4 regions of the Shewanella sp. Scap07 genome follow, and region 1 is predicted to be linked to each of the others. Evidence: predicted binding sites of a transcription regulator. Region 1 holds the regulator's gene; each other region holds the start of a gene.
What was found. The regulator MetJ, encoded in region 1, represses methionine synthesis genes. The targets are predictions, from matches to a motif close to TAGACGTCTAGACGTCTA.
Positions count from the first base shown of each region.

Region 1 (8,061 bases):
AAGCACCAATACAACTTAACAATAAGCTGGCTTGGGTTAATGGATTAGAGGTCACCGTCACCAGACTGCCTGAGGCAATTTCAATATTGACCTCATTTAACTTGGCAGCGGTTTGCTCAATACTGACAGCTTCAAAGCGGATTGGGCCTAGGGGCAATTTTTGTTGATATTGCTTGGTGCCGGTAAATAATTCTGGTGGCAGCTCGCTTAATTCTGCTACCTGAGACATTGCGGTTTTGGCTACAGCTAAACGTGAGCGCAGGCTGATAATGGCGCTAAGCGGTGCTATGGCACGACCGGCCAATATGGAGCAGGCCGCCAGTCCACCTGTAGTCAGCTCGCCATCTAACACTGCTAAACAACCAATTAATACAATCAGTAAGGTAGTTCCTTGCGAAGCACCTTGAATCAACTCTTGTAGCTTAGATGACAGCCAGTCGACTCGGTGCTGTTCTGCCAAGCGTTGATAGTTTATATCGTTATACATTCCACACAGTTTGGTCTCCATTGCTAGCGCTTTGGCAGTGGTGAGTCCCGACAGCACCTGAATTAACAAACGTGAGCGCTCACCTTCAGTTAACGCTAAAGCCTGAGTCGCTTGATTTAGCTGTTTGCCAATCACATACACTAGTGCGCCGATAACCCCCCATACTGCAATAGGAATGAACACTAAGGGGCCACCAATGTAGGCAACAAGCGCTAAAAATATCAGTACAAAGGGAAAGTCCATCAAGGCGACCAACGCTTGCCCTGAATAGATTTCTCGCATGGTGGCAATGCTGTTGAGGCCATTGGATACCACGCCAGAGCCTAAAGACTCAATCTTACGATAATCAGAATTGAGTAGGGCACTGACGGTTTGGGTCGTGCTCTGTAGCTCAAAGTTAGCGGCGCTGGATGCGAGCATCCAACTGCGGGCATACCGCAGTAGTAGCTCCAGTATAATTGCGACCGCTACCGCAGATGCCAGCACGCTTGCGGTACCATAACCTTGATTAGGCAGAATACGGTCGTATATCTGCAGCATCGTAAATGGCAGTGCCAATGACAGTAAATTGATAAATGTGGAGGAAAACAGCAGCTCAACCCAAGCGCGGTTTTTTGCTAGCAGACTAAAGTTCTCTGTCATCGCTTACTTCCTTGTTATGGGGTCAGTGGCGTGATTATGGGAACAATTTTTAGGCAATTGTTGCTACTAAGTTAACAGTAACTTTAGTCAAAGCGCTATGTTTTTGTACTGTTTTTTGCTGGATTTTAAAGATTTACTGCTGGAGAAATAAACGCTAAGTCATTAGAGGGATAAAAAAGCGGTGAGCATTGCTGCTTCACCGCGTATTTTGCTGGCTAGCTAACTGAACAAAATCAGCCTAAGTTGCCATTAAGGTTGCTGACGTGTCGCAGCGAGCACAATTTCACGTACGCAAACGCTTTGCGGTTGCTCATAGGCAAACAGGGCGGCATCAGCAATGGTTTCTGGCGCAACAACGCCGCCCATATCTTGCTTCCAGTCTTCATAACCCGCTTTAATTTCATCGCTGGTGGTATGGCTAAGTAGTTCGGTTTCTACTGCACCAGGCGCAATAGTAATGAGGCGAACATCATCCATTGCCACTTCTTCGCGAATGTTTTCCGTTAGTGCATGTACTGCAAATTTAGTGGCACAGTAAGCGGCATGATTTGGGAAAGTCTTGCGACCGGCAATCGAGCTTACATTGATAATGGTGCCAGTTTTGCGCTGTTTCATATCAGCAAGTACCGCGTGAATACCATTGAGAACGCCCATGACGTTGATGTTGAGCATACACGACCATTCCGCTGGATCTTGTTGGTCTGCTTGGCCAAGTAGCATGACGCCTGCGTTGTTGATTAGGCATCCAACTGGGCCAAATTTAGCCACAGCTTGGGCAATTGCTTCGCTAATGGCCGCGCCATCGGTGACATCAACACTGATGGTCATGCAGTTATCTAATGCCAACGCTTGCATAGGCTCGAGGCGGCGAGCAAGTAATAATAATGGATGGCCTTTGGCACAGAAGGCTTTTGCCATCGCGGCGCCTATGCCTGATGAGGCGCCGGTAATAACGATTAATGATTTCATTGTTGTCTCACTTGTTGACTGTATTTCAATGCAGACAAGATTATAGAAAAGCTTATTGTTGATATATGGCCTCATTGGAATATGATTGTTTACATATGATTGCAAATTGAGGTCGTTATGGCACCGGACCTATCATTAATACAAACTTTTCTGGTGATTGCGGAATCAGGCAGTTTTACCCATGCTGCTGAGGTTCTTAATTGTTCCCGCTCCCATTTATCCAAGCAACTGACTAAATTGGAGCAAGTGTTGGGGGTGAGCCTGATCATGCGGACCACGCGGGCGCAGAGGCTGACAGAGCAGGGGCAGTTGGTTTATCAAGAGTGTCGTCAAGCGATGAATATCATTGATGCTGCCTGCGCCCAAGCGATGGACATAACTAACTCGCCAAAAGGACAAATCAAAATCAATTCGGTGGGCGGCTTCATTGGTGAGGAAATTGTCGCGCCGTTGGTCAGTGACTTCGTAAAACGTTACCCAGATATTGAGGTCGAGCTGGATTTCAGCAGCCAACGGGTGGATCTGCTGTTGGATCAATTTGATTTTGTATTTCGAATGGGCAGTTTACCTGACTCTAACTTGATCGCGAGAAAACTGCTTACTCTGAGCAATGAAACCATGGCTGCGCCAGCTTACCTGCAACAAAGAGGGACGCCGAGCCACCCCAAAGAGTTAAAGCAGCATTATTGCATTACGGGCAGTATCGACCATTGGCATTATCAACACATCAGCGATCCTAAGTTGCATGCTGAGGTGGCGATTTCAGGCGGATTTAAATGCAAAAACGGCCGAGCGATGATCGCCAGTGCGATCGCTGGCAATGGTATTGTCAGGCTACCCACCTTGTACTGTCCTGACGAGCTGGCCAATCAAACCTTAGTTCCGGTTTTTAGTGACTGGAAAGTGGCCGATACCCCTGTGTACTTGGTTTACCACCAAGATCCCCATCGTGCCCTGAGGTTTAACATGTTTGCTCAGTATGTGGTCGAAGAATTTCAGCGCTATAGTGAGGAGAATTACCGCAAAAAATGATCGTTTCGCTGTACGCCTTTTAGGTGGCGGATTGCAGCGATTTTGGTGATCATTTTTGGCTGAAATAATAAAAATTTTCTGCCGTAGTGAGTTTTGATGAACTATCTTTAAATTCGATGCGTAGTAAAAGACATCACTACAACAAAAATAATATAAGGGCTGAATGAAATGAGATCACTTCATCTTTGTTTTAGCATGGCGTTAACCCTGATTTTTTCGGCAAATTTGTATGCCGAAGGGGGAGATTATGCCAACACTCAGCACTTAAAGCACTCGCCTTTAGCGCATCAAATATTCAGTGTTCAGCCACAAGCCAATGGGGTGAACCTAGTCAGCACACTAAACACATCAGATAACCCTTGGCAGCGCTCTGCCACAGTCAGTCACAGTCAGTCTTGGCCTTATGCAGCTAACCTGTCGCTGCAATATGATATTGAGCAGCCACCAGTTGATTGGATCAACGCCGGGGCGGTAAGTGGTGATATCAAAAGCCAATTAAGTGCTGAGCCAGCATTGGCGGCAGCAAAAACCACAGAGCATAATCTGACGATGAGTATGCCGCTGTCGATCGTTAATTTACCGATTGCAGTAGAGGTCACTCCCAAACTGCAAACCATAGAAAGCTATACAATCGCCGATAGCCTGTCTGCATACCGAAGTAACAGCGATACGCTAGCAGGCGATAGCCAAGTGACATCCAACCTTGATGTTGGCCTCGCACTCGAACCTGTTGATGGGTTGGTTGTGGGCGTATCTGGGCGTAATTTAGTCCCGCAAACCATCAGCGTTGATAACCCTTTTAGTGTGCAGGCGTATGACTATCAATTAGCGCCGCTGTATAACGCGGGTATCGCTTACCAGTGGCGCGCATTGAGTGTCAGTTCTGACATCGACCTTAATGCCAACCAAGGGTTTACCGATATCGAAGATAGTCAGTATGTTCGTTTTGCAGGGGCATTAAAGGCCACTGACTGGCTTTCCGTTAGCCTAGGCTATCGACATGATATGCTTGAGCACGAAGCAGATATTTACACCATTGGCACTGGCATGTCATTCGGGCCTAGCTTTAGTATTGATTTCACCGGTTTGGTTGATAGTGATGCTGCAGTCGGCGGCGTGCTTAAAACTTCTTATTATTTCTAACTCACCAGCAAGACGTCACGATAAAATCAGTGTCGCCACGCGGCTGCTTGTCGTCTGTGATTCAGCTACTCGATAATCGCGGCTTAGCTCGCGAGTTCAAATATTGATTTTGCAATTAATATCAATGCACTGAGCGAGCATAACAGCAACGTCATTGAACGAGTTTTGTCTTTATCGACATGGCCCACCATTCTATTTGCCGCAAGATAGCCAAGTACGACCGATGGCAGCAGTAATACCGACACACTGATATGTTGCCAAGTGAGCAGGCCCGTGACAGCCAAAATAGCCAGTGCAATCATCGAACTGAAAATGAAAAATGCTGATAGGGCAGCACGAAACTGTTTGGCATCTTTACCAGCAAGCAATATCGCCATCGGCGGTCCACCAATGGCAGCGATATTACCAAACACCCCAGATAATACGCCCGCAGCAAATAAGCTCTGTTTGTTAATTGCCAAATTAAACCGCAGCACACTGAGCAATACCGCAACTAATACAATGGTGGCAATGGCTAATCCCAATATCGGCGCTGGGGCAAACAGCAGTAGGGCTGCGCCAATAAAGCCACCGGGCACACGCCCCAGCAAAGCATATTGAAGACCATTAAACTGCAGCGAGGCGCGCTCTCGCATCAAAGTGAGTAGAGAAATAGAAAAGCCCATCAAAATCACCGGCGCCGGCACAAGCTGGGGATCGACCAGATACAGCAAAGGTGAGGCTACCACGGCTAAGCCGAACCCAATGAGGCTCTGGGTTAACGCGCCAGCAAAAATAATCAATGAGGCGAGTAATAAGGTTGTCGGATCAATCAAGTCGAACATAGAGCGCCTCTGCAGATAAATGAGCGATCAGGTAGAGCCTGATCTTTCAGTACGACTATTTGCTGTGATTGGCTGCGGTGGAAAACTAAAACGTGGAACGTGAACAGGTTGAAACGTCAGCCGAGATGGCCTGGCTAACATTTCAAACTCAGTAGGTAAACTAGAGCAAACGCGGTTGATCTATTCTAGTTCTTCCCACTCGATGCCCATTTCGTCCATCAAGCGTTTCACTTCTGCTGGCATGCTATCGGGCTTATCTTTAGACAAGTCTTCATCGTTAGGCAATGGCTGGCCAGTATAAGCATGCAAAAATGCTTCGCATAACAGCTCGCTGTTGGTGGCATGGCGTAAGTTATTAACTTGGCGGCGAGTACGTTCGTCAGTTAATACTTTTAAAACCTTAAGCGGAATTGAAACAGTGATTTTTTTTACCTGTTCATTTTTTTTGCCATGTTCAGCATATGGGCTTATATAATCGCCATTCCATTCAGTCATCGACTCACCTGTAAATTCTCAAATTCGGGGCAGATTTTATACCCTTACAAACTACAGTCAAATTATTGCCTCTTATTTTTGTTAATTGCAAATAGATTTCTACATGTTTGGACGTCTAAATGGCTAAAATTGGTTGACGAGGGCCACCACCTTCGGTACATTTAGACGTCCAGACATCTCTTAGGTGTCTATTTTCATATTTTAGGAGTAGATGATGACAGAGCGTAAATTGGCCACCGCAGCAGTACGTCGAGGTATTGAGTCCGATACTCAGCACGGTGCAGTTGTACCGCCTATTTATCTTTCTACCAACTACTCATTTGATGGGCATAAAAATCCACGCGATTTTGACTATAGTCGCTCAGGTAACCCTACCCGTTGTATTTTAGGTGATGCCATCGCCGAACTGGAAAAGGGCGCGACTGGCGTTGTGACCTGTACAGGTATGGCTGCCATTACCCTAGTTACTAGCTTATTGGGGCCAGATGATCTGCTGGTGGTTCCCCATGATTGTTATGGTGGCAGTTATCGACTGTTTACTAATTTGGCCAAAAAGGGCGCGTTTAAATTAGTGGTTGTCGATCAAACCGATGAGGCTGCATTAGCCGAAGCCATTAGTAAAAAGCCTAAAATGGTGTGGCTAGAAACCCCCTCTAATCCGCTTTTACGTGTTGTTGATATTGAGACGATTGCCCAGGCCAGCCACGACGTGGGAGCTCAAGTCGTTGTTGACAACACTTTCCTTTCGCCCATCCTACAGCAGCCTTTATTATTGGGTGCTGATATTGTGATCCACTCAACCACCAAGTATATCAACGGCCACAGTGATGTTGTCGGTGGTGCCGTGGTGGCTAAAGATGCAGAAGTGGGCGAGTTACTGCACTGGTGGTCAAATACCTTAGGTTTAACTGGATCTGCTTTTGATAGTTACCTGACATTGCGCGGTATACGCACCTTAGCCGTGCGTATTCGTGAGCACCAAGCTAATGCAGAGAAAGTCCTGGCCGTATTAACACGTCATGATGCGGTTGATACTGTGTACTACCCAGGTTTGCCTGATCACCCAGGACATAAAATTGCGGCTAAACAACAAGCAGGCTTTGGTGCCATGCTCAGTTTTGAATTAAAAGGTGGCGAAGCGCAACTTGTTGCCTTCCTGGATGCGTTAAACTATTTCTCTGTGGCCGAAAGTTTAGGCGGTGTGGAAAGCTTAGTGGCTGTGCCTGCCACCATGACACACCGAGCGATGGATGCACAGGCGCGCGCAGAAGCGGGCGTACACGATACCCTCATCCGTTTATCTGTCGGTATTGAAGATGGCGAAGATTTAGTGGCTGATATCAGCGCAGCGTTAGATGCCGCCAATGCGGCTAGTTGTTAAGCTCGTTTAGTAGGAGTAACAGATGACACGATGTCATTTACATAAATTTGGTGGTTCTAGCCTAGCTGACGCTGATTGCTATCGCCGTGTCGCGCATATTTTGCTGACTCATGGTCACAGCGATGATTTAATTGTGGTATCAGCAGCGGGCAAGAGTACTAATTTTCTCTATAAACTGCTTACGCTACGTGACAATGGTGAACTGTGGCAAGAAGAGCTGCAGGTGCTGATGAGTTATCAGCAAAACCTGATTGAACAACTGCTATCCAATGAGCAAGCCCGCAGCCTACGTGAACGTTTAGCCACCGACAAAGCAACGCTAATCAGCTTGTTGTCATTAGAGCGCTTAAGTGAATATCAAAGCAACCAAGTGGTGAGTTTTGGTGAACGCTGGTCGTCTTGTTTATTGGCGGCATTGCTACGTGAATCTGGCGTGGCGGCTGTTGATGTAGACGCGCGCACTTTACTCGTGGCTGATGAAGCAGCGGTGCCGCAAATTCGGTTGCAAGAGTCGAAAGACAAAGTGCAGGCCGCGCTGAGCGCTCACCCCAATCAACGAATTGTAATCACCGGATTTATTTGTGCCAACGACAGTGGCGATACATTACTGCTAGGCCGTAATGGCTCAGACTTCAGTGCCACATTGTTAGCAAGCTTAGCGGATATTGAACGCGTCACTATCTGGACCGATGTGGAAGGGGTGTTCAATGCAGACCCTAACCGTATCAATGATGCCAAACTACTTAAGAGCATGTCGTTAACCGAAGCTAACCGTTTAGCGCATTTAGGCTCTCCTGTGCTGCATAATCGCACCTTACAGCCGCTGTTCGATACAGAGGTTAGCTTAGCGGTACGTTCAAGTTACGCACCGCATACTGACTTTACCTTAATTGCCCCGAAAAGCTCGCAAGCAAGTGCGCCTGTGGTGACTAGCTTACCTTCAGTGTCATTACTGCAATTAACTGCCCGTGCACCACTGCCACAGCTGCTAGCAAGCTTTGCTCAAGCAGGGCTTACGCCTTTAGCGCATTGGCCGCTCACGCAAAACCGTGTTGAGCTAGCTTTTACCCATGAAAACGAGAAACAAG
Region 1 covers NZ_CP041329.1:653,821-661,881, forward strand. The annotation lists gene FLM48_RS02865 (ABC transporter transmembrane domain-containing protein) at 1-1,129, opposite strand, end outside; gene FLM48_RS02870 (SDR family oxidoreductase) at 1,379-2,098, opposite strand; gene FLM48_RS02875 (LysR family transcriptional regulator) at 2,216-3,130, shown strand; gene traF (conjugal transfer protein TraF) at 3,299-4,273, shown strand; gene FLM48_RS02885 (sulfite exporter TauE/SafE family protein) at 4,357-5,097, opposite strand; gene metJ (met regulon transcriptional regulator MetJ) at 5,278-5,592, opposite strand; gene metB (cystathionine gamma-synthase) at 5,807-6,973, shown strand; gene FLM48_RS02900 (bifunctional aspartate kinase/homoserine dehydrogenase II) at 6,996-8,061, shown strand, end outside.

Region 2 (8,061 bases), 1.6 Mb from region 1:
TGAAAGAGTCTTCAACCTCGGATAGTTGACGAAAGTAATCGACATTAACTTGCCTATCTATATCGCTTTTATAGTCAAAATAGATTCCAGTGGAGACAACACCGGCGAGTATTAAAATTAAGTAGGCAGTTAAATTGCTTTTCTTTTGAGTTTTTTTGTCCGCATCCATGAGACGTTTCAGGTAAAATAAGTTGAATAGTTAGACTAGTTATAGGTTATTAATTAATCAAACTTGATTTCGAATATACAGTCAGAAGTACTATGGGAAATTATATATTTCTTATTTTTGAATATTGGTTGCAACGCTAGTAGTCGATTACGGCGTTTTACTATTTGTGATGACCTGTAGGAATTTTTGTTGTTGCCATTGCCTTTTACAGCGAGTGTGTTAACTTTGCCGGCTTTTTTAGAGTCTTTGGAGTGAACCATGTTTGTTGGTTTTGACTACGGCAGTGCCAATTGTGCTGTCGGTGTAATGGCAGCGGGTGAAGTGAAGCTTGTACCGCTAGTAAATGGTAGCCAGTACATCAGCTCCACCCTTTACGCAATGGACAGGGAACTGATCGCTGAAGCGGTGTTAAATCAAATGCCAGCTGCATTTAGACCAGACTATGCCAAATTACGTTCCTCCCAATTAGCGCGTGCCCGAGCGGCGAGACGAGAGTTAGATCTTGACGCTGATGAGCAGGCTGTGTTTGTCGGACAAGCAGCAATTGATGCCTATTTAGATATGCCTGAAGAAGGCTTTTATGTCCGCTCACCCAAATCATTTTTGGGCGCAAAAGGCTTGCGTAGCGAACAGATTGCTCTGTTTGAAGATATTGTCACTATGATGATGCTCCATGTGAAGCAATCTGCCGAGCAAAGTTTAGGTGAGCCAATTACCCATGCCGTCGTGGGGCGTCCGGTAAACTTCCAAGGGATTGGCGGTAAAGAGAGCAATCAACAAGCAGAATCAATTCTACGTTTAGCGGCAAGGCGTGCCGGCTTTATTGACGTAGCCTTCCTGTTTGAGCCGATTGCCGCAGGTATGGATTATGAAGCGAGCCTAACTGAAGATAAATGTGTGTTAGTGGTCGATGTGGGTGGTGGTACTACTGACTGCTCTGTGGTGAACATGGGGCCGACTTTAAGTGGTAACTCCGACAGAAGTGCTGATTTTCTGGCTCATACCGGACAACGTATTGGTGGTAACGATCTTGATATAGCGCTCGCTATGGGCGCATTTATGCCACACCTGGGGTTAGATACACTAATGACCAATGGCCTACCAGTGCCAAGCAAGCCTTTTTGGAATGCGGTTGCAGTCAATGATATCAGTGCGCAGCGCGAATTTGCCGCTTTGAGTTCAAAAACACTCATTTTAGATCTCATTAAAGATGCTCAATCGCCTCAGTTACTGCAGCGTTTATTAAAGGTGCAAGCTGATCAATTGGGCTATCGTATTGTGCGAAGTGCTGAGTCGGTAAAAATTGCGTTATCGGATAATGTTGCCACCGACGCGCCACTAGATTATTTGCACCGTGGCCTACACGCCAATGTGACTGAGGCTATGTTTATTGAAGCAATTCAGGCTCCTAGTAGTAAAATTACTCATTTAATGCAGCGGGCGGTTGAACAAGCAGGCCAATCACCAGAGGTAATATACGTCACTGGCGGTACTGCGCGAAGCCCTGCGATATACAGTGTTATCGCATCGCTCTATCCGCAAGTACCGATTGTAGTTGGGGATCACTTTGGTAGTGTAACTGCGGGTTTAACGCGCTGGGCGCAAAAAGTATTTAACGGGAAATAAGCTATTGGCGTTGAACGCTGATAGACTGAAGTTACTAATGGAATAAGGGAAATTTGACAATGATACAGCGTTTATTGCTGGGTTTATTAGGCACAATCTTGCTGGCGGGTTGCGGCGATGATGTTGGTAAAGTGAGTTTGGGGCTGTTTACCACCAAAGATGTGGTGATAGATGCTCGTGACGATCCAAAAATTGCCGGGGTGACTTGTCATATTAGTCGAGTGGAAGCTAATTTAGATTTTGCCGATCCCTCCGACATGAGCATTTCCTGTCGACAAACCGGGCCGATAAGTCGTGCCGATATTGCAGCGATTGACCGCAGTAAAAATGGTGAAATTGTATTTAAAGAGTCGTTAAGTATCTTATTTAAATCACTAAAAGTGCGTCGAATTTACGATGCAGAAAATCAAACTTTGCTGTATTTGTCGTATTCAACCAAAGAGACCAATGGGAGCCATAAACACGCACTGTCGACAGTGCCTTTGTATGGCACAGAGGCTTGGGTCGACAACCAAAGTGAATCTGCCCCAAATTAGTGGTTAGTACTACAGGTTATTGATTTTCTGCTATGTTTTAAAGGCAACCTTGAGGGTTGCCTTTTATATTGGACTCGCAGGTAAGGGATGCCTATGGGAATTGCAAAGTACTTAAAGTTAATGGTGTTAAAGCAAGCATCGGATCTGTTTTTCAGTCCTGATGCGCCTGTACTGATTAAAATAGAAGGTCAATGCAGCCCAGTCGAACAGCAAACGATATTGCATGCTGATGATGTTAAGAGTTTGGCGTACTCATTAATGAAAGATCGCCAATTAGCCCAATTTGAGTCTGAGTGGGATGTCAGTATTGGTATAACCTTAGCTGGTGTAGGTCGATTTCGAGTCAGTATTTTTAGGCAAATGGCTGATGTGGCGATGGTCATTAGACATATCAAAACTGAACCACCGCAATTACATGAACTGAATCTACCGCCGTGTTTAGCAGATTTAGTCATGCAGCCGAGAGGATTAATTTTGGTTGCTGGCGCTACGGGATCAGGCAAATCGACCACATTGGCTTCAATGATTGATTATCGCAATGCTAACCAACCTGGACATATTCTTACCATTGAAGACCCCATCGAATTTGTTCATAGCTATAAACAAGCCATTATTAATCAACGTGAAGTTGGTGAGGACACTAAAAGCTATGCTCAAGCATTGCGCAGTGCGATGCGCGAAGCACCGGATGTGATACTCATTGGCGAGATCCGCGATCAAGAGACAATGAAAAATGCGATTTCCTATGCTGAGACCGGCCATTTGTGTTTAGCGACTATTCACGCAAGCAACAGTATAGAAACGTTAGATCGAGTGATAAACTTTTTCCCTGAAATTGCCCATAAGCAGTTATTAATTGATTTGTCTCACAATCTTAAAGCGGTTATCTGCCAACGTCTAATCCCAGGAGTGGATCAAAAGCGTTGGCCTGCGATTGAAATCCTTCGAGATACCCCGTTCATTAGAGAGCTCATTCGACGCGCAAAAATTGATGATATTCGTGATGCACTTGAACGTAATTTGGAACAAGAAGTGGTGACATTTGATGAGGCGATACTGCAGCTGTATAAGCAGGGGAGAATAGATAAACAAGCAGCGCTTAATTTTGGCGATTCACGCCATAATTTAGAAGTGAAAATCCGTTTACTTGAAGGTAAAGGTATCAGCGATGACTATCAAGATATTGAGGTCAATTAATCAGGGTGGCCAATACCACCCTGAAAAGGATCCATTATAGTGCTTGGTTGAACCGCTCAAACGCCGCATCTAGATCGGCAATTAAGTCGTCAACATTCTCCAATCCAATATGTAAACGTATCAGCGGCTTACCGCTATCCCACTGGGTCGCAGTACGCAGCTTATCGATGCCAAAAACGCCCAAAATTAAGCTCTCATAGCCGCCCCAAGAAAAGCCCATCTTAAAGTGCGCCATGTTCTCAACAAATGCGGTAACAGACTTGATGTTGCCTTGCTTTAAAACGAAGGAAAACAGGCCATTGGCACCGCTAAAGTCGCGTTTAAAAAACTCATGGCCGGGGCAAGTTTCAAATGCCGGATGACGAATATGATCAACTTCTGGGCGGTTAGCCAACCAGTTGGCAATCTTAAGGGCGTTTTGTTCATGCTGAGCCATACGTACACCTAGTGTTCTAAGGCCGCGGCTGGCAAGGTATACGTCATCGGGTGAGGTGCATTGGCCCATCAGGTAGCTGTTTTCCCTGAGTTGCTCCCAATGTTTTTCATTGGCGGTTGCAGTCCCCATCATTACATCACTGTGGCCCACAATATACTTAGTGGCCGCCTGAATGGAGATGTCGACGCCCATGTCAAATGGGCGGCTATTAATAGGCGAAGCCCATGTATTGTCGAGCATAACTGTCAAATCATGTTGATGCGCGATTTTGCATAAAGTAGGGACGTCTTGTACTTCCATGGTAATAGAACCTGGCGATTCTAAGAACAAAACCTTGGTATTGGGTTGAATAAGCTCGGCGATACCTGCGCCAATCATAGGGTCGTAATAGGTGGTTTCGATACCATAGCCGGCCAATAATTTATTACACAAATCGCGAGTCGGCTCGTATGCGCTGTCAACCATCAACAAGTGATCGCCGGCTTTTAAAAACGACATGAGCGCAGCGCTAATGGCGGCACTACCTGAAGGGTAGAGTGCGGTGCCTACTCCGCCTTCGAGTTCAGCAATGGCAGCTTGAAACGCGAAATGAGTCGGGCCACCACGGCGACCATAAAACATTTCACCATTGGCGCGGTTCTTGGTGGCAAACCGCATCTCTTCGATGGTATCAAACACCATAGTTGAGGCTCTAAATACCGGCGGGTTGATCACCCCTTTAGTCCACTTTTTATCGCGGCCTACGCTAACAATTGCTGTTTCTTTTTTCATGAACATTACACTCTGTCGCTGACGTCTATTTAGCCATCTTAACATCTGTACGGCTAAATAGAAGTGGTGCGTGCGCTAAGTTGAATAATTTAGAATTAACGCGCTGTATTATTAGCCTGAATACAATGGCAATTTAATGGTGATCTGGACGCCAATGGCCTGCTGTTGTTCATCAAGCAGGTTTTTGGCTGTGATGCTGCCTTGATGGAAGTCGCAGATGAGCCTAGCAATATAGAGCCCAAGTCCTAAGTGCGGCTTTTCTTGGGCTTTTTGACTGCGCACTGACACCATAGATTCAAATATTTGCTCACCCATATCGCTAGGCAATGCCGGGCCATGATTACTCACTATGATGATGGCTTGTTTGCTGCTGGCGCTTAAATCCACGGCAATAGCACTCTCTTTAGGACTAAATTCAATGGCATTGGCAATCAGTTTATCCATTAGTTGGGCGATATATTCCGGTACACCTTGCATTGGCATCTGCTGCTCACTGAGATTAAGGTTAAATGTCTGCTCTGGGTAGGTGAACTGATAACCTTGCATCACGCCCGCGATGACCTTGTTTAATGCAAACTCGTCTAGCTCAGCTTGCGATAAGCTTTGTTCTAAGCGAGTGGCTTCACTCATATTGTTAAGGATCATATTAAGCCTGCTGACCCCTTCTTGCGCACGATCAACGTATTTCTGACTGGCTTCATCCAAGGCTTGGTTGTTGAGGTGCTCGAGTGAGGAGCGCACTACCGCCACAGGTGTGCGCAGTTCATGGGAGAGCCGAGATGACATATTTTCCAAATAGTGGGTGTACTGACCTAAACGACTAACAATGTTGGAGAAACTGCGTGACAAATCACCAATCTCATCCCTCACTTTGGAGCCTTCAATGGCTTTTTGAATTCGGCCCTGGCTATCAATGGCTTGTTCGGCATCATCACGTAGCCGTCTAATGCGGCTAGAGATGCTCGACGCAAAGAAAAACAGCGCCAGTGTTCCCATACTCATAATGGTGAGAATGACATTAAACAATTTTTCTAGTGCGCGATTACGCAAAGTGCGAATGCCATGGGTTGTCTCCTCAGCTATGACGACTCCCATCACTTTATCGTCAATCCAGATTGGACTGGCTGCTGCCAGCACTACAGCCTTGTTATCGGGAGTCAGTCGCCATGTAGAGCCTTGCTTTCCTTTTAAGGCCAACTCAATGTGACTGCCGTTGAGAACCGTTGAATCTTGCAAAGAGTCGACAAAATCTTTCGGTGGCGTGGTTAGAATTTTATAATAAAGCGGGTGCAGGTACTGCTGCTTGAATTGGTCCCAAGCATTGTCTGCTGGTTTATCCGCTGCGGTTTTTGTCCACACACTTTGGCTAGCGCGAATGTCACCCGATTTAGCCAATACGCGTCCATGCTTGTCTACGACCCATATACGCGAGCTATTATGGCTCATACCTTTGATAATGCTTTCAATTTCGGGGGAGGGTACGAGTACGGTTCCAAGCTTTTCAACATCATCTATGCCCGAGGTACCGATAATGGCTTCGATGTTGCGGCTGTATTTGGAATTGACATCGGCAATGGCAAAACCAAGTTTACTGCCAACCATGTGCAGCGGCATTCTTAGTTCAACATTGTACCCTTTGTCGGTCTTCAGCCATTTGCCTTGAATACGTACTTCAGGCGTTACCGGCGTGCGCTTGTTGGGGTCAAGGGGGAGTTCAAACGCGCTAACCCAACCATCTTGAGTGGTAGAGACGATATAACGCCTAAACTCGCCGTCTGGCGCCAAGGTGGCAATACTTAAATGATCATTATTATCGATTTGTAGGCTGTTACTGCCTCGATATATTACGCTAGGGTCTGTGACTTCAAAAAATGCATATAGGTAGCCAGAATACTTGCCGACCATATGCTCAAAACTCAGGGTTAATGGCTTAGCGGGATCAGCGCGGTAAATCTGGTATTGCTCAGCATAATTGATAGAACGGTGGCGATAGGCATCCCAATCACCTAACTTGCCATCAAGTTGAATTGGACGTGCCAACGGGTAAGCATACAGGTCGCGGCCTAGCTGTACTTGATTAAGAAAACTGGCTTGTTTGTCAAACAGCTTTGGTCTCTCATGCAGGGCGGTTGCCAGTGCTTGAGTCGTACCTTCAAGGGTTTTTTCCTGTCCGTGTCTGAGGTATTTTTCCATCTCCCACACGTACTGATAACCCAACCAAGGTAGGCACAATAAAAACAACGATAAAATGGCAACTTTTGAGCGTAGACCAATGGGCGGATGGTACATAGTTAACCTTGTGGATCCCAGCGGTAACCCATACCGTATACGGTATCAATGCAATCAAATTCGCTATCTTGCTGTAAAAACTTTTTCCGAATCCGTTTAACGTGCGATGTAATCGTGCTGTCATCGACATAGATTTTTGCATCTTGCATTAACGCTTGGCGACTGCGGACATGGCCAGGGTGCTTGGCCAGCGCATGTACCATCCAAAACTCTGTAACGGTTAGCTCAATGGCTTGTTGCTTCCAATAGACTTGGATGCGATTGGCATCGATAGTTAAATCACCGCGTTCAATTAAGTTATCTTGCTTGGTTGTTTGCGCGATGAGCTCGCTGCGGCGAAACAGCGCCGCTAAGCGTGCAATCAGGTGCGGGAAGCTGACGTCTTTAGTGAGGTAGTCATCCGCACCCAGTCTCAGGCCACATACCGTATCAAAGTCACTGTCGCGGGCGGTCAGAAAAATGATTGGCAAACTACTGGATAGGGCTCGCAGCGATTGACAGAGAGTAAATCCCCCATCAATTTCATCTTCTAAGCCAATATCTATTATGGCCAAATCGGGTAAGCGTGTGGCAAATGCCTCCATCGCACTAGGACGATTGGCATAGGCTTGAACTTGGTAACCTTGTTGCTGCAATACTTCTTTATAGTTTTCGCGGATAGCCGCTTCATCTTCAACGATGGCAATACGTTTCATAACCAACGAGTCTCTTTTACTGCTTTGATTGTTCGAACTATACAGTAATTTTTGCGGGTTTAAAGGCGTGCAGGCCAATTGCCATTTTGTTGCCACATTTGATCGACGCAATGCCATTTTTGCCGCCCAATGTAGCCATTTCAAATCGTTTTAATAGGTGACATCAAGTTCATCGACACATTAAGTCGACATCTAACAAACAGTTGAAATAAAGGAATACATTATGAAAAAGCAACTTCTAAGCGCATTAATTATCTCAAGCGTTACTTTCTCTCAAGCGAGCTTCGCCGAGCAAGCACAAGAGCCTGAAACCCGCAGCCATAACGAAGAGCTCATTGGCCT
Region 2 covers NZ_CP041329.1:2,235,880-2,243,940, forward strand. The annotation lists gene FLM48_RS09775 (hypothetical protein) at 1-169, opposite strand, end outside; gene yegD (molecular chaperone) at 428-1,795, shown strand; gene FLM48_RS09785 (CreA family protein) at 1,855-2,331, shown strand; gene FLM48_RS09790 (PilT/PilU family type 4a pilus ATPase) at 2,425-3,528, shown strand; gene FLM48_RS09795 (cystathionine beta-lyase) at 3,563-4,735, opposite strand; gene pdsS (proteobacterial dedicated sortase system histidine kinase) at 4,847-7,024, opposite strand; gene pdsR (proteobacterial dedicated sortase system response regulator) at 7,027-7,719, opposite strand; gene pdsO (sortase-associated OmpA-like protein PdsO) at 7,943-8,061, shown strand, end outside.
Region 2: the regulator MetJ is predicted to act here: its motif matches at 4,774-4,791, upstream of FLM48_RS09795 (cystathionine beta-lyase).

Region 3 (8,061 bases), 1.8 Mb from region 1:
TTCATCGTAGACATCTTGTATTAAGGTATCGACATGCGGCAGTGGCAGCTTTTCAGCTACTTTCAACTCAGCTAAGACTTCTTGACGATACTTATCATACAACTGATTGTCTTGCTCTTCAGTTAGCCAGCCTTTATTCATCATCCACAACTTAAAGCGTTTGACAGGATCATGCATTTGCCACTTCTCTTCTTCCTCTTTAGAGCGATAACCCGATGGGTCATCTGATGAAGAGTGAGCACCAAGACGGTAAGTCATCGCCTCAATTAATACGGGTGCGTTATTCTCTATCGCGTAGGCTCTAGCCTGTTGCGTTGCAGCTAACACCGCTAGCATGTCATTGCCATCAACGCGGATTGTATGCATACCGTAACCCACACCGCGGCTTGCAATGCCATTACCAACAAACTGCTCTTCAGTAGGTGTAGAGATTGCGTAGCCATTGTTACGACAAAAGAAGATAGTGGGAGAATTAAGCACTGCCGCCATATTTAGCCCGGCATGAAAATCACCTTCAGATGCAGCACCTTCACCGAAATAACAGATAGCCAGATTGCGCTTACCCAACATTTTTAGCGAGTAGCCCACACCCGTTGCTTGGGGGATTTGTGTCGCCAAAGGAGAAGAAATGGTTTGGTAATTAAGCGCTTCGCTGCCATAGTGAATCGGCATTTGTCGGCCCTTACCCAAATCTTTTTCATTACTAAACAGCTGATTCATAAACTGCTCAGTGGTGAAGCCGCGATAACGAATCGCTGCATGTTCACGGTACTGAGCTAAGATGACATCGCCATCATCTAGCGCGGCCGTGCTACCAATAATCGATGCTTCTTCACCGGTACAGGTCATGTAAAAGCTGATACGCCCCTGACGCTGCGCACCTAACATGCGCTCGTCTAACACCCGTGTAAAGACACAAGTGTCATAAATCTTTTCGGCCAACGCCTGATCAATGACCGGTAACACGGCCTTTTCATATGTCGTGCCATCAGCTTGAAGAATTTTTAGAATAGGAATGTTCATCGAATCCTTGTCTAAAAAACTCACGCGATGCACGGTTTCTGTGCTGCTTGTTGCGTTGCTCATACTCTATCTCTTAATCAGCTGAGTGCTATTGTTCTTGAAGCCCCGATAAACTCATCGAATCTTAACTGTTTGTTATACGCCGGAAAGACATTACGTTAACGTAAACTACCTATCAAGCAATAGCACATATTGAACATCAACTAAGGCTAAATTTAATTGTATAATTTGCTTTACAACGACCCTATTATCGCAGTCTAAGCAATATTTTCAGTCGATGCAGGTTTTAACATCAATACTGTGCGCTGCCCAACAGGAACATTGGCGTTAGGGAACACAATGGCTTCAACAGGTTGTTCAATTTTAATATCATTACCGCCCTCTTTCGCTAAAATGTAGCCCTGTGGAAAAGCAGTAAAATTCTCTACATCATTAGCAAAGGTAAACTCGAAATCTTCAAAGCCTTTGTTGATGGCTCGGCACACTTGATAAAGATTAAGCTTAGCGGCATCAAACGGCTCAAGTTCGAGCGGTTTAGCGCTAACTAATCTCACTAGCATTTCTTTAAGGGCGATAAAACGAGTCATATCGTTTTGCCCCATTGGCATGACCTTACCAAGCTCAATCGTAAATGCATCAGCTTGGTATTTTTCTGATGAGTAATAGCTAAAAGTTGTGGTCGGTTCATGGTGAAACAGCACAGTTTCAATACCGCACGCAGCTAAAAACATAATCTGTTCGCTGCTGTATGCGCGTCCGGGACGATAAGGGTAGATAGCAAACTTCTCATGTTTAGAGCCACGAATCGCTGTATGCAGATCATAATGAATCTTTTGACTAGCGGCATCGCCCTCTTCAAAAAAACGGTCAACGTAGCTTTCAAGCTTTTTAGCCCGTACTCGCTCGGGATTAGCTAATCCCTCACCTTTTGAATGCGCGCCACTGAACAAGCGATTTAAATTCTCATCAATAAAACGGGTGCCGTTATGAATTGCAGCCGGATTACCAATTAGAAACATCACCCGTTGATTCAGGGTAATCGTTTCGGCAAGTATTTCGCTAATGAGCTCGTTACACAGCTCTATCGGTGCTGTCTCATTACCATGCACCGCACAAGATAAAATGATGTCTTTACCTTGACTGTCACTGGGCTCAAACACAATTACACCTGTGTCCCAAACCGACACTTGGGTGGCGTTTTTTAAGCTAAAAGCGAGTTCCTCATCGAGGCTGAAAGGGTTATCTAGGGTGAGTTTTAAAAAATCTTTTGATGCTTGGAGTGCTTGTAACACGGTGGTCTCCTTTAATTGTGCTCGCTGCTGGGCATGTCAACATGCTCTCGTGCAGTTAGATCCTTGATGCGCTCGGCGCGATTTGGCACCGATAATAGCATTTAAAGACTTTGACCACTACGACAGTTAAAGACTTTTACCACTACGGCAGTTAAAGACTTTTACCTTAAAGCGCAACTGAAGGCTTATACCATTAGATAGCTTATTGAGGCCGACCCTTTACGCTAGTTAAGTGCAATTGAGCTTACACTCATTAACGCGATAAACATTGCAACAACGGGCCGATTTATTGGCTAAGTCAACCGAGCATAAGCATGACTTTTACAAAAAGGTGTTGCAATCATTTTACCGCTAAGTCATTATTAGGCCGTATAGACGTTTGGATGGCTAAAGAGATAAAGGTGAAGGTTTAAGTATGGCGATAGCAACTTTCGGCGCGGGCTGCTTTTGGGGTGTTGAGTACTTTTTCAGACAAATCGAAGGGGTACAAACTGCTACCTGTGGTTATATGGGCGGCAATGATCAGTTCACTCGGTATGAAGAGGTCAAACAAGGTGATACAGGCCATGCTGAGGTAGTGCAGGTTGAATTTGATTCGCAGCAAGTTAGCTATGAAGCATTACTGAATGTGTTCTGGCAAAACCATAATCCGACCAGTTTAAACCAGCAAGGTGGGGATATCGGTAGCCAATATCGTAGCTGTATCTTTTTCCATGACAAAACCCAAAAGCAGCAAGCAGAGTCATCTAAGTTGCAACTGATAAAAAGTGGTAAATGGGGAACAAGGCAAATTGTCACTGAAATCGTACCCGCTCTCACCTTCCACAAGGCAGAGGAATATCATCAAAACTATCTGCAAAAGAACAATTTACCAAGTTGCCACATCAGCTATTAAACAAAAAAGGAGCCTAAGCTCCTTTTTTTGTTTGATTATCTCACTTGCTGTAGTGCACAGTACTAAGCGTACAGTACTAAACGTGCGATTTAGTCCAGCATAGTTTTAATCAAATCCTGCGCTTCTTCCAATACTTGTGCTAAATGTTGCTCAGACACGAAACTTTCTGCATAAATCTTAAAAAGCGCTTCGGTACCAGAAGGACGAGCCGCAAACCATGCATTGGCAGTCGTCACTTTAAGGCCGCCAATTGCAGCACCATTACCCGGTGCATGAGTGAGTACTGCAGTAATGGCTTCTCCCGCAAGGTCATTTACCCCAATGCTCTCTTGAGTCACCCCTTGTTTAACCAACTCATTAAAACGTTGCTTTTGTGGTAAGGCTACAGGGTTATCAATACGACGATAAAAACTCTCACCGTGTTTGCTCACCAAATCTTGATAGCGCTGTGCTGGAGTTTGGCCGGTTACCGCCAGTATTTCCGCTGCCAATAGTGCCAAGATAAATCCGTCTTTGTCAGTACACCAAGTGGTGCCGTCACGTTTTAAAAAGGCCGCACCGGCACTTTCTTCGCCGCCAAAGGCAAATTCGCCGTTGGCGAGACCATCGACAAACCACTTAAATCCAACAGGGACTTCACATAGTTGTTGGCCTAAATCTTCACATACGCGATCGATCATCGCGCTAGACACTAAGGTTTTACCCACTAACAAACCAGTTTGCCATTGTGGACGATGGGTCATCAAATATTCTATCGCTACCGCCAAGAAATGATTTGGATTCATTAAACCATAACCAGGGCAGACTATGCCGTGACGGTCATAGTCAGGATCATTGCCTACGCAAATATCAAAATCATCTTGATGGCGTAATAAACCCGCCATTGCATAGGGTGATGAACAATCCATGCGAATTTTACCGTCTTTATCTAACGGCATAAACGCAAATCTAGCATCAAGATTATCGTTAACCACTTGGATATCGACACCATAACGTTTGGCGATATGCGACCAATAGTGGATGCCTGAGCCACCCAGTGGGTCAACTCCAATACTAATGTCTGCATCAGCAATGGCTTGCATGTCGATGACAGTGGCTAAATCTTCTACATAGGGGGTAATTAAATCCTGATCATCAACCAGACCCAATGCATTAGCTTCTGCAAGCGATACACGCTTAACCCCTTCGAGTTGATTGGCTAAATACTGATTGGCCCGCGCTTCAATCCACTGGGTTATCTCAGCCTCTGCGGGTCCACCATGCGGCGGGTTATATTTGATACCGCCATCTTGAGGTGGATTATGGGACGGTGTCAGAATCAAGCCGTCTATTTTATCTTTACGTTGATTGTTTTGACTAATGACAAAATGGGAAACAACCGGGGTCGGTGTATAACCATTTTGCTGATGAACAATTGCTTTAACGCCATTGCCACCAAGCACCTCTAGCACTGAAATATTAGCCGCTTCAGACAAAGCGTGAGTATCAATACCCACAACCATCGGGCCACTTATATTGGTACCATTACGGTAATCCACCACAGCTTGGGTAATCGCGAGTAAATGATCTTCATTAAAACTGGCATTTAGGGCACAGCCACGGTGACCGGAGGTGCCAAAACTCACTCGTTGCTGCGGTAATTCACTATCAGGGTTAACTCTATAATAGGCACTCATCAGCCTAGGTACATTAATCAAATCCTTTTGTTGCGCTAGTTGTCCGGCGCGATCATGTATAGCCAAAAGCTCACCCCTCTATTTGCCTGTGTTGATTAAACTTTGCTGGTAAATACTTCGATATCAGCGTCAACAATATCAAACTGTTTTAACACTTCGGTTAAAATGGTGCGTTTTTTCGCAGTATTGTTGTTAGTTGTGACCCAAAAACCGCTACTGCCAATCTCTTTAGGGTTAGCAGACTTACTGGCTTTAAGCAGTTCGGCTTTTGAAGTGGCAAAATAGAGACGATCGCGGCCTTTAATTTGTAACACTTGGTCAAACTGCTCAGGCGTAGCTTGGTAAACCACATTGAGCAAGAATAGAAAGCGGCTAACAGCACTTTTCTGCTCGGCAAGTTGGGGGTCATCGATGCTGTCTTGTAATGTTGCAAAGCTAACTGGCGTATCTTCAGTTGGTGCAACTTTGGCATGCTCAACGTCCATACTTGGCTGGCTAATCTCTATTGGTGCGGCGACATCTTGCTCGCTTAAATCTAAACCAAGTAATCGTCGAAGGATGTCAGAAGCACTCTCGCCAATGCGTTCCGTTTTACTGGCAATATGGCGGTACAACTCTTCATCAACTTCTATATATTTCATGGTTAACTTCTTCCTTAAGCAGTAAAAACAGCAAAATCATGCACCATCGTAATATCAGGTGACAAGAAACTAAAAAGACAACTTAGTGTATGGTATTTACTACCCGATAATAAAGGGCTGATCATTCAAAAAAAGCCAAAGATCTTCTACTGATCGATTTTATATTCGAGGTTTGGGCAAAAAGTCGGCAGTGACATTAGCAAAACAAGATTTAACCTTGTCACTGTTAGCTATTTGCAGGCACAATTTGCACTCAAAAATTGCATGAGCAGGAACGGGTTGATGATCCATTTTGAACAACAAGGCACAGGCGAGACTGTAATACTTATCCATGGGCTATTTGGTAGCGCGGATAACTTGAACAATTTAGGCCGCCATTTAGCCAGTCACTATCATGTAGTACGAGTCGATGTGCCTAACCATGGTAAGAGCCCCCATTGGCAACAGATGAGCTACGCCAAATTGTCTTTAGCCATAAAGGAATTGATGGACTATTTACAACTTGGTCACTGCCACCTTGTGGGTCACTCAATGGGCGGAAAAATTGCCATGGCAACAGCACAGGCCTACCCTGACAGCATTAGCAGTGTCGTGGCCGCCGACATCTCGCCAGTTAAGTATCCGCCACGGCACGATGCCGTGTTTAGCGCACTACACTCCACCCCGCTTTCTGAGCTAACCTCACGTAATCAGGCATTACAACACCTAATCGCCTGTGGATTAGATGAAGGTACGGCCATGTTTCTTATTAAAAACCTTCATAAGGGCACTCAGGGGTTTGAATGGCGTATGAATCTACACGGTTTACAGCAAGCTTATGCCGATCTCATCGACTGGCCCACTGCACAATTACGCTATAACGGCCCAGCTTTGTGTGTTCGTGGCGGCGACTCTGATTACGTTACCGCTGAACATCGGCAAGCTTTCGTTAGCCAATTTCCGCAAATACAGTCAAAAACCATTGCCGGTACCGGACATTGGTTACACGCACAAAAACCTGAGATATTCAATCGCATAGTGGCTGATTTTATTGGTAAACACCCAATAGAGTGATCCAGCTTAAGTGCGTAAATCGTATAGCAGAGTGTGTTGAACTATGGTATATTCGCGCCTCTTTTTAGGCCTGAGGGAACTGAAGTATGTTATCTCAGTATATGGAACAAATTGAGACCTTAGGTCTTAACTTATTTTTCGCAGCGATATTTTTCTTTATCGGTATGGCGATACATGACGTGCTAAAGCAAGGGAAAGTCCCTAAATTTGGGCGTTATATAGTATGGTTAGTGCTATTTCTCGGCTGTGCCGGTTTTGTAGCAAAAGGAATCATCCAGATGTCCTGGGAGACCTCAGGCATAGGTTAAGCAAGTATTCATGGCTAAAGAAACATCTGATAGAACAACAATAGACCTGTTTGCTAATGAAAAACGTCGTGGACGTCCTCGCAGTAACCCACTGCCTCGCGAGCAACAACTAAAGGTCAACAAGAGAAACCAAATTCAACGCGACAGAGCTGCTGGTTTAAAGCGAATAGAGTTAAAGGTGTCACAAGATTTGTATGACGCCTTGAATGAAAAAGCTTTGGCCAGTAACATCAGCCGCAGTCAATTAATTGAATCCATTTTACAAAAGCAAATTAACGCTTAAGCTAAAATGACTTCTACTAGATAGTGAACTAGATAAAGGAAAGACAATGGCAACTGTAGGTCTTTTTTTCGGTAGTGACACAGGTAACACCGAAGCCGTCGCCAAAATGATCCAGAAAAAACTGGGTAAGAAAATGGTCGACGTTAAAGATATCGCTAAAAGTACTAAAGAGCAGATCCAAGATTACGATTTGTTGATTTTTGGCATTCCAACTTGGTACTACGGCGAAGCACAATGCGATTGGGATGACTTTTTCCCAGAACTCGAGCAAATTGACTTTGAAGATAAGTTAGTGGCCATTTTCGGTTGTGGTGACCAAGAAGATTATGCCGAGTACTTCCTTGATGCTATGGGCATGGTCAATGAAATTGTAGAAGCGCGCGGTGCGATTGTTATTGGTCACTGGTCAACAGACGGTTACGATTTTGAAGCGTCTAAAGGCATGGCTGGCGACAAGCACTTTGTAGGTCTAGGTATCGACGAAGATCGCCAACCAGAACTGACTGAAGAGCGTGTCGACAAGTGGGTTAAACAGATTTATGAAGAGATGTGTTTAGCAGAACTAGAAGACTAATGTTCTCTAATACACCTTAATAAAAAAGCGGCTATGGCCGCTTTTTTTGATGGAAAATGGCATGGTACAACTAAAATCAAACCATTGGGATATCTTCTGCTCCGTTGTCGACAATTATGGTGACATCGGCGTCTGTTGGCGTCTAGCTAAACAACTTGCCAACGAATATCAAATTGAAGTGGTGCTGTGGGTAGACGATCTAGCCAGCTTTAACACCATCCAACCTGAGGTTGATTTAGCGGCAACAACGCAGCAACTCAAAGGCATTACTGTCAACCTATGGCATAAGCCCCTGCCCGTCACTTACATCCCCGGA
Region 3 covers NZ_CP041329.1:2,435,744-2,443,804, reverse strand. The annotation lists gene FLM48_RS10625 (thiamine pyrophosphate-dependent dehydrogenase E1 component subunit alpha) at 1-1,086, opposite strand, end outside; gene astE (succinylglutamate desuccinylase) at 1,281-2,315, opposite strand; gene msrA (peptide-methionine (S)-S-oxide reductase MsrA) at 2,731-3,210, shown strand; gene pgm (phosphoglucomutase (alpha-D-glucose-1,6-bisphosphate-dependent)) at 3,300-4,952, opposite strand; gene seqA (replication initiation negative regulator SeqA) at 4,982-5,527, opposite strand; gene FLM48_RS10600 (alpha/beta fold hydrolase) at 5,813-6,580, shown strand; gene FLM48_RS10595 (DUF2788 domain-containing protein) at 6,667-6,888, shown strand; gene ybfE (LexA regulated protein) at 6,899-7,171, shown strand; gene fldA (flavodoxin FldA) at 7,218-7,745, shown strand; gene earP (elongation factor P maturation arginine rhamnosyltransferase EarP) at 7,807-8,061, shown strand, end outside.
Region 3: the regulator MetJ is predicted to act here: its motif matches at 2,688-2,705, upstream of msrA (peptide-methionine (S)-S-oxide reductase MsrA).

Region 4 (8,061 bases), 1.8 Mb from region 1:
GCTGCATTATGAAGTTTTAAATGGGGCGACAATTAGTTCATTGGGCTCAGTTAGCGATGCGATTAAAAGTTTAAGCGCTAGAATTCAGCCTTTTGAAAGAACTGCTTACGAAGAGTCTAAGAGCGCATCAGGTAATGTTGCGGTAGCAAAAGGTGAGTTAAAGCATAACAATAAGTATGAGGTTATGACTAGCGAACCGTATCTAGAGTTGGTAAAAAAGTTATTTAAAATAGCAGGTTCAAAAGAGTCTATATTAGTTATTGATAACTTAGAACATATTGTGAAAAATGAGGATCACGTCAGAGAACTCTCATCGATATTAATGTACTTAGATGATGATGAATATGCCAGATATAAGGTTAGAGTTATGCTGGTGGGGACTCCAAATAATCTTCGAGATTACTTTTCTAAAGTTGACTCTAGCCAAACTATAATTAATAGAGTTCAGGAGATACCCGAAGTATCCATCCTTGAGACAGAGAAAGTTAAACAACTTGCGAATAGAGGTTTTTTTAATTTAGTTGGGCTGGAATTAGAATCAGATCTTGTTTCGGGGTTTAACAAAGACTACTTTTTGTCGGCGATGTCTTGGTTTTCAACAAATGTACCTCAATATATTCATGAATTAGGGTTAGAGATTTCAATTGAAGCCAAAGAGTTGAACAATGGTGTAATCAATAATGATTTATATAAAAACTGTTTAAGGAACTGGGTTCAGGAGGCCTTGGTCAGTGAAAATGCCAGGGTGGAAGAGCATATTAATTCAAAAGCTACTAAGCACGGTAGAAGAAATCAAGTTATCTACTGTGTTGGAAGAATGAATAGTAATGAGTTTTCTGCTCAGGAAGTTGAAGATAATGTTCGTAGTACATTTCCAGTAAGTACGCAGAATAAAACACTTAATATATCAGCTATTCTAAAGGAACTGTCAACAGGGAATAACCCTTTGATTAGAAAATCACCTAAAGGCACTAGGTATAGATTTTTGGATCCAAAAATAAAAATAATGGCAAGATGGATGTTAGATAAAACAGATAAAGAAAATATCGAAGTAAAAAAATTTGAAGAGAGTATTAAGTTTTAGTCGCCTATTTTATTTTGAGATAAAGCCTGCTAATAACTCCATAGCAGGCTTTATATTTAATTGATTACTCTGGATCGTAATCCAATACCGGTGCTAACCAACGCTCTGTTGTTTCAATGCTCATGCCTTTACGTTTAGCGTAATCTTCTACTTGGTCGCGGCCAATATTGGTCACCCCAAAGTAGCGCGATTGTGGGTGGGCAAAATACCAGCCAGACACTGCCGCGGTCGGGAACATGGCGAAACTTTCGGTGATATTCAAATCAATGGTTTCATCAGGTTTGAGCAGATCCCATAGTAAGCCTTTCTCGGTATGATCCGGGCAAGCTGGGTAGCCAGGTGCCGGGCGAATACCTTTGTATTTTTCGCGAATAAGCGCTTCGTTATCAAGTTGCTCATCGGCGGCGTAACCCCAAAACTCTTTACGTACTCGCTCATGCATACGTTCAGCAAACGCTTCGGCTAATCGGTCAGCTAAACACTTAAGCATGATGGCATTGTAGTCATCGTGAGCGGCTTCAAAACGGGCGACATGTTCGTCAATACCATGGCCGGCCGTCACCGCAAAACCGCCCATATAATCGGCCACACCTGAATCTTTTGGCGCCACAAAATCCGCTAAACAGAAGTTATCGTTACCAACGCGTTCAATCTGCATGCGCAGGTGATGGGTGGTCATCTCCAGTTCATTACGATTTTCGTCGGTATAGATTTCAATGTCGTCATGATTAACGGTATTAGCTGGGAATAAACCAATGACCGCCTTGGCGGTGAGCCACTTCTCTTCAATGATGGTTTTCAACATAGCTTGGGCATCAGCATAGAGCTTGCGCGCTTCTTCACCCACCACTTCATCATCTAAGATTTTAGGGAAGTGACCGTGTAACTCCCAACTGCGGAAAAAGGGGGTCCAATCGATGCGCTCAATCAAGTCTTCTAATGGGTAGTCATCGAACACTTGACGACCGAGCTTATTGGGCACAAATGGGCTGTAGTTATCCCAATCATGCTGGCAGCGGTTGTCACGGGCTGCTTCAATGCTGATTATCTGCTTGCGCTTGGCTTGGGAATTACGCTTGTCGCGCATTACTTGGTATTCGTTGTAGGCATCATCTATGGTCGCTTGACGAGTTTCATCGTTTATCAGCTTAGATACCATAGGCACTGCGCGTGATGCATCGGCAATATAGATAGCACCTTCGGGCGAATGCGGCGCAATTTTCACTGCGGTGTGAATTTTAGAGCAAGTCGCACCACCAATAATGGATGGGATGGTTAAGCCCGCTTTGTGGAAAGACTTAACGTTATGCACCATTTCATCAAGGCTTGGGGTGATCAGTCCAGACATGCCAATAATATCCACATTTTCGGCTTTGGCGACTTCAATGATTTTCTCAACCGGCACCATAACGCCAAGATCTATCACTTCATAACCATTACAGGCCAACACTACGCCGACAATGTTCTTACCAATATCGTGCACATCACCTTTCACGGTGACCATTAAGATTTTGCCGTTAGACTGGCCTTCGACCTTTTCCAGTTCAATATAAGGGTTGAGGTAGGCAACGGCTTTTTTCATCACCCGCGCAGACTTAACCACTTGGGGCAAGAACATTTTACCTGAGCCAAATAGATCGCCCACAATATTCATGCCGTCCATTAACGGCCCTTCAATGACATCCAGTGGTCGATTAGCGGCCAAGCGAGCTTCTTCTGTATCTTCGTCAATAAAGTCGGTGATACCTTTAACCAGTGCATGGGCTAAACGCTCATTAACAGGCTTGCTGCGCCACTCTAAGTCTTCTTTTTTACCTGCAGTGCTACCATCGCCGCGGTACTTCTCTGCAATGTCGAGCAGTTGTTCGGTGTTGTTAGAGTCGGCCACAGGACAAGGCAAGTTTTGCACAACGGCTTCGACCTTCTCTTTAAGATCGGCATCGATGTCATCATAAATGGCAAGCTGTCCCGCATTAACAATCCCCATATCCATGCCCGCTTGAATCGCATGGTAAAGGAATACGGCATGAATAGCCTCACGGACCGGATTGTTACCTCTAAACGAGAATGACACATTCGATACCCCGCCTGAAATCATTGCATGGGGCAGGGTGCGCTTAATTTCACGGGTGGCTTCAATGAAATCTACCGCATAGTTGTCATGTTCATCGATACCGGTGGCGATGGCAAAAATATTGGGATCAAAAATAATGTCTTCAGGGGGGAAGCCCACTTTATCCACTAATACATTGTAGGCTCGGGTACAGATCTCCACTTTACGCGCCATGGTATCTGCTTGGCCAACTTCATCGAAGGCCATAATAATCGCTGCAGCGCCATAGCGCTTAACTAAGGTAGCCTGCTCAATGAACTTGTCTTCACCTTCTTTCAGGGAAATAGAGTTGACGACGCCTTTACCTTGAATGCATTTAAGGCCCGCTTCAATTACTTCCCACTTGGAAGAGTCAATCATGATGGGGACACGGGAAATATCAGGCTCAGAGGCGATTAAGTTGAGGAACTTTTGCATCACCTCAACCCCGTCAAGCATGCCTTCATCCATGTTGATATCGATGATTTGTGCGCCGTTTTCCACCTGGTCGCGGGCCACCGATAGCGCTTCTTCATATTCGCCGGTTTTAATAAGGCGCAAGAATTTAGCTGAACCGGTCACGTTGGTACGCTCACCCACATTGAGAAACAGCGAGTTTTCATCAATGGTCAGAGGCTCAAGGCCAGACAAGCGACAGGCAACAGGGATATCAGGTAAGGCGCGGCATTGATGTTTAATGACAGCTTCACGGATGACACGAATATGATCTGGAGTGGTACCACAACAGCCACCAATAATGTTTAAAAAGCCTTCAGCCGCCCAGTCGCCAATAACGCTGGCCATCTCTTCTGGCGTTTCGTCATAGCCACCAAACTCGTTGGGTAAGCCGGCATTAGGATGCGCTGACACATAGCATTCAGCTATTTTTGAAAGCTCTTCTACATAGGGGCGCAGCTCTTGCGGGCCTAAGGCGCAGTTTAAGCCGATAGACAGGGGCTTTACATGGCGCAGTGAGTTATAAAAGGCTTCGGTGGTTTGTCCGGTAAGTGTACGACCTGAGGCATCAGTAATCGTACCGGAAATCATAATCGGCAGTCGCTGGCCGAGTTGATCAAATACGGTTTCTATGGCGAATAATGCCGCTTTGGCATTGAGGGTATCAAAAATGGTTTCCACCATGATGATGTCGCTGCCGCCGGCAATGAGTGCCTCAATTGACTCGATATAAGCCTCGACAAGCTCATCAAAGCTGACATTGCGATAACCCGGATCGTTTACATCCGGGCTGATAGAACAGGTTCGGTTGGTGGGGCCAAGTACCCCTGCAACATAGCAATGGCGGCCCGTTTCAGCGGCAACTTCATCAGCGGCTGCTCGAGCCACTCGGGCTCCTTCAAGGTTGATTTCGGCCGACAGTTCTTCCATTTCATAGTCGGCCATCGCGATGCGCGTGGCGTTAAACGTGTTGGTTTCGATGATATCGGCACCAGCGAGCAAATATTGCTTATGAATCTCTTTGATGATGTCTGCTTGGGTTAACACCAACAGGTCGTTATTGCCCTTAACATCGCACGGCCAATCTTTAAAACGTTCACCACGAAAGTGTTCTTCTTCTAATTTATGGTCTTGGATCATGGTACCCATAGCACCATCTAAGATCAGGATCTGTTGTTTCAGCTGCGCTTCGATTTGCGCGTTGATTTGCCTAACTTGAGTTATCGGGGTACGGATCGCCATAAATTTTACCTATTTAAAACAGACTGCAACAGACACACATTCGCTCTAAGCGACGTAACACATTGTATAGCATTGTTTATTTGATCAAAATATTGCTTTCATACAATAAGGAGACCAGCGGTTTTAAGTATTAGCTATAGCATGCTTAATCAACAACATGCAGTGTTACTTTTAGATGTTTATACGTATAGACGTCTATACTAATCAGTTGACCTGCTAAGAGCAAGTTTATTGCTCGATGTTTATCGGTTTTCAAGTCCGCTGTTTATCCCACGCTATCGATGTTTACGACCGATAATAGTGCGCTAAGTTTGTACTATGCTTATACAACGTCAAGCAATGGAGATGCGTGGTGATCAACAAAACAACGTTGCCAGCATTTAGGTGGTTAATACTGATACTCGCTTCTATGGTCATTACATGGCCCATGGCCACCAATATTGATTTTAATATTGGTCAGCTCATCATCGTCGTTTCAATTATTTGGCTTGGATTAATAGCGCTGCTATTTGTGATGAGTTTGCGCAGTCAATGAAGCGACGAGTTGGAGTATGAAAACATGATATCTCCAATTACCTTGATACTGGTTATTATTGGTTATATCGGTGTTTTATTCTTAATTGCCCAATGGGCAGAATCAGGCAGTATACGCGCGCAGAAAGTCACCAATAGCGTGTCAGTTTACGTGCTATCTATTGCAATCTATTGCACCAGTTGGACCTTCTTTGGCAGTGTCGGTATTGCGACCACCTCTGGCGTGTTAATGTTGACCATCTATTTAGGGCCCAGTTTAGTTATGCTGGTGCTATGGCCGTTGATGCAGCGCATCTTGCTGGTTAAGCAAGTTTATCATGTCACCAGTATTGCCGATTTCCTATCCGCTCGATTTAATCGCAGTATCACGCTTGCGGCGCTGGCATCGGTTGTGGCTATGGTCGGCGTAGTCCCTTATTTAGCGCTGCAATTAAAAGCAATTAACGGCGCAATAGACACCGTAATTGACAGTGGCGAGCCTGTATATCAAGCACTGACTTGGTTCATTTGGGCTGGAGTAGCATTGTTTACCATTGTTTTTGGCATTCGGCATTTAGATCCAACTGAGCGCCATCCTGGGATGATGTTAGCTTTAGCTATTGAAGGCAGTGTCAAGCTCATTGCGATGCTAGCGGTGGGGTTATTTGTCAGTTTTTACCTGTTTGATTCACCCTTGGCGATATTAACTCAACTGCAACAGCAGTTGCCTGAAATGGCACAAACGATGGCGCAAAAACCTGCATTAATGACTTGGTGTAGCTATTTGTTGTTAGCCGGTTCAGCATTTTTACTCCTTCCTCGCCAGTTTCACGTTATGGTGGTTGAAAACGCCAATGCTAAGCACGTCATAAAAGCGCAATGGATGCTGCCGTTATATCTATTCTTGATGACGGTATTTGTTACCCCCATTGCGGCTGCTGGCTTGTTGTTACTTGGCCCGCAGAATCCAGATATGTTTATGTTGGCTTTACCAATGGCTTCCGGCCAACCTTTGCTGACGCTGTTGGTATTTATTGGCGGCTTCTCGGCCTCAATGGCGATGTTGATGGTGTCTGGCATGACCTTATCGACCATGTTCAGTAATCACATTGCACTGCCTTTCCTGCAACGTTATTTCCCAAACTCCATATTTAAACGCTATTTACTGCAAAGTCGTTGGCTGGCTGTATTTTTGATCCTCGGTGCAGGTCAGGTGTTTTATTTACTTTTGGGCGACTCCTATATGTTGGTCAATATGGGGATGTTGTCATTTTGCGCGATATTACAGTTTATGCCGTTAGTGATTTGTGGCCTTTACTGGCCAACGGTTACCACCAAAGGCGCCATTGCCGGTTTGGCCGCAGGATTCAGCGTTTGGGGTTATTGCTTGTTACTTCCCTCGCTGATGAATAGCGGTTGGTTATCGGCAGATATTTTGACCGCAGGTCCGTGGGGGATAGATTGGTTGCGCCCAGAGCATCTGTTTGGCTCGCAAATGCAGCATATTAGCCATGGGACTTTTTGGTCGTTAATTGCCAATATTTCGACGTTGATCATGGTGAGTCTTTTTAGTCAAACCCCTGCAGAAGAGCAGCGCTACAGCGCTGAGTTTATCGATGTCATGGCCGACAAAGGCGAAGACAATGAAGCCTTATTTGAGTTGCTACCACAGGATATCGACTTAGCCCCCAAATTGACCATTATTGCCGATATTTTTGGTCAATATCTCAGAGATGATTTAGCCAAACTCAAAGTCGATATGTGCCTATTAGAGGTGGGCTTGTCGGTTGAAGACCCGGTTAACGTGCAAGAGTTGGCCAATTTAGAGCGAGCCACAGAACGGTTGTTGAGCGGGATAACCGGGGCATCAGTGGCACATATGGTTGTGACACAATCAAACTTGTATTCGAAGTCAGAAAAGCAGGTGCTTGCTCGCTATTACAGACAGCTATTAACCCAATTGAAAATTAGCCCAGCTCAACTGCGACAGCAGCTTAACTATGCAAAAGAAAAAGAGCAGTTGGCAAAGCAATACTCTGACAAAATGGAAGCCCTGGTTGCCCAACGTACCGAGGAGTGGCAGGCGGCGATGGATAAGCTTAAGCGCACCCAAAATCAGCTGGTAGAGCATGAAAAGCAGGCATCATTGGGTAAAATGGTGGCGGGCATAGCGCATGAGATCAACACTCCTATCGGGGTATGTGTCACCGCCGCTTCGCATATGAATGATCAGGTCAATGAGCTAAAAAGATTGTTCCTAGCTGGTGAGCTAGACGAGCAAGAGTTTGTTCAGTTTATTGATACATGCATTGAGGCCATGGATATTATTTTAAAAAATAATGCCCGCGCCTCAAACTTAATTCAAAGCTTTAAGCGTGTTGCCGTCGATCAATCTAGTGAGCAGCAACGGCAATTCTTACTTAAGGAGTATTTGCAAGAAGTAATATTATCGCTGCGGCCAACATTGAAGCAGTTACCCCATCATATAACGATTGACTGCGACCCTAGCTTAATGTGCCATACCTATCCAGGTGCATTGTCACAGGTGATCACGAATTTGATCATGAATAGTATTTTGCATGGGTTTGAAGCTGAGCAAATCGGCACTATGACCATTCAAGCACAGTTACGAGATGAGACGGTTGAACTGATCTATGCTGATGATGGTATCGGT
Region 4 covers NZ_CP041329.1:3,986,584-3,994,644, reverse strand. The annotation lists gene FLM48_RS17490 (AAA family ATPase) at 1-1,084, shown strand, start outside; gene metH (methionine synthase) at 1,149-4,874, opposite strand; gene FLM48_RS17480 (ATP-binding protein) at 5,434-8,061, shown strand, end outside.
Region 4: the regulator MetJ is predicted to act here: its motif matches at 5,055-5,072, upstream of metH (methionine synthase).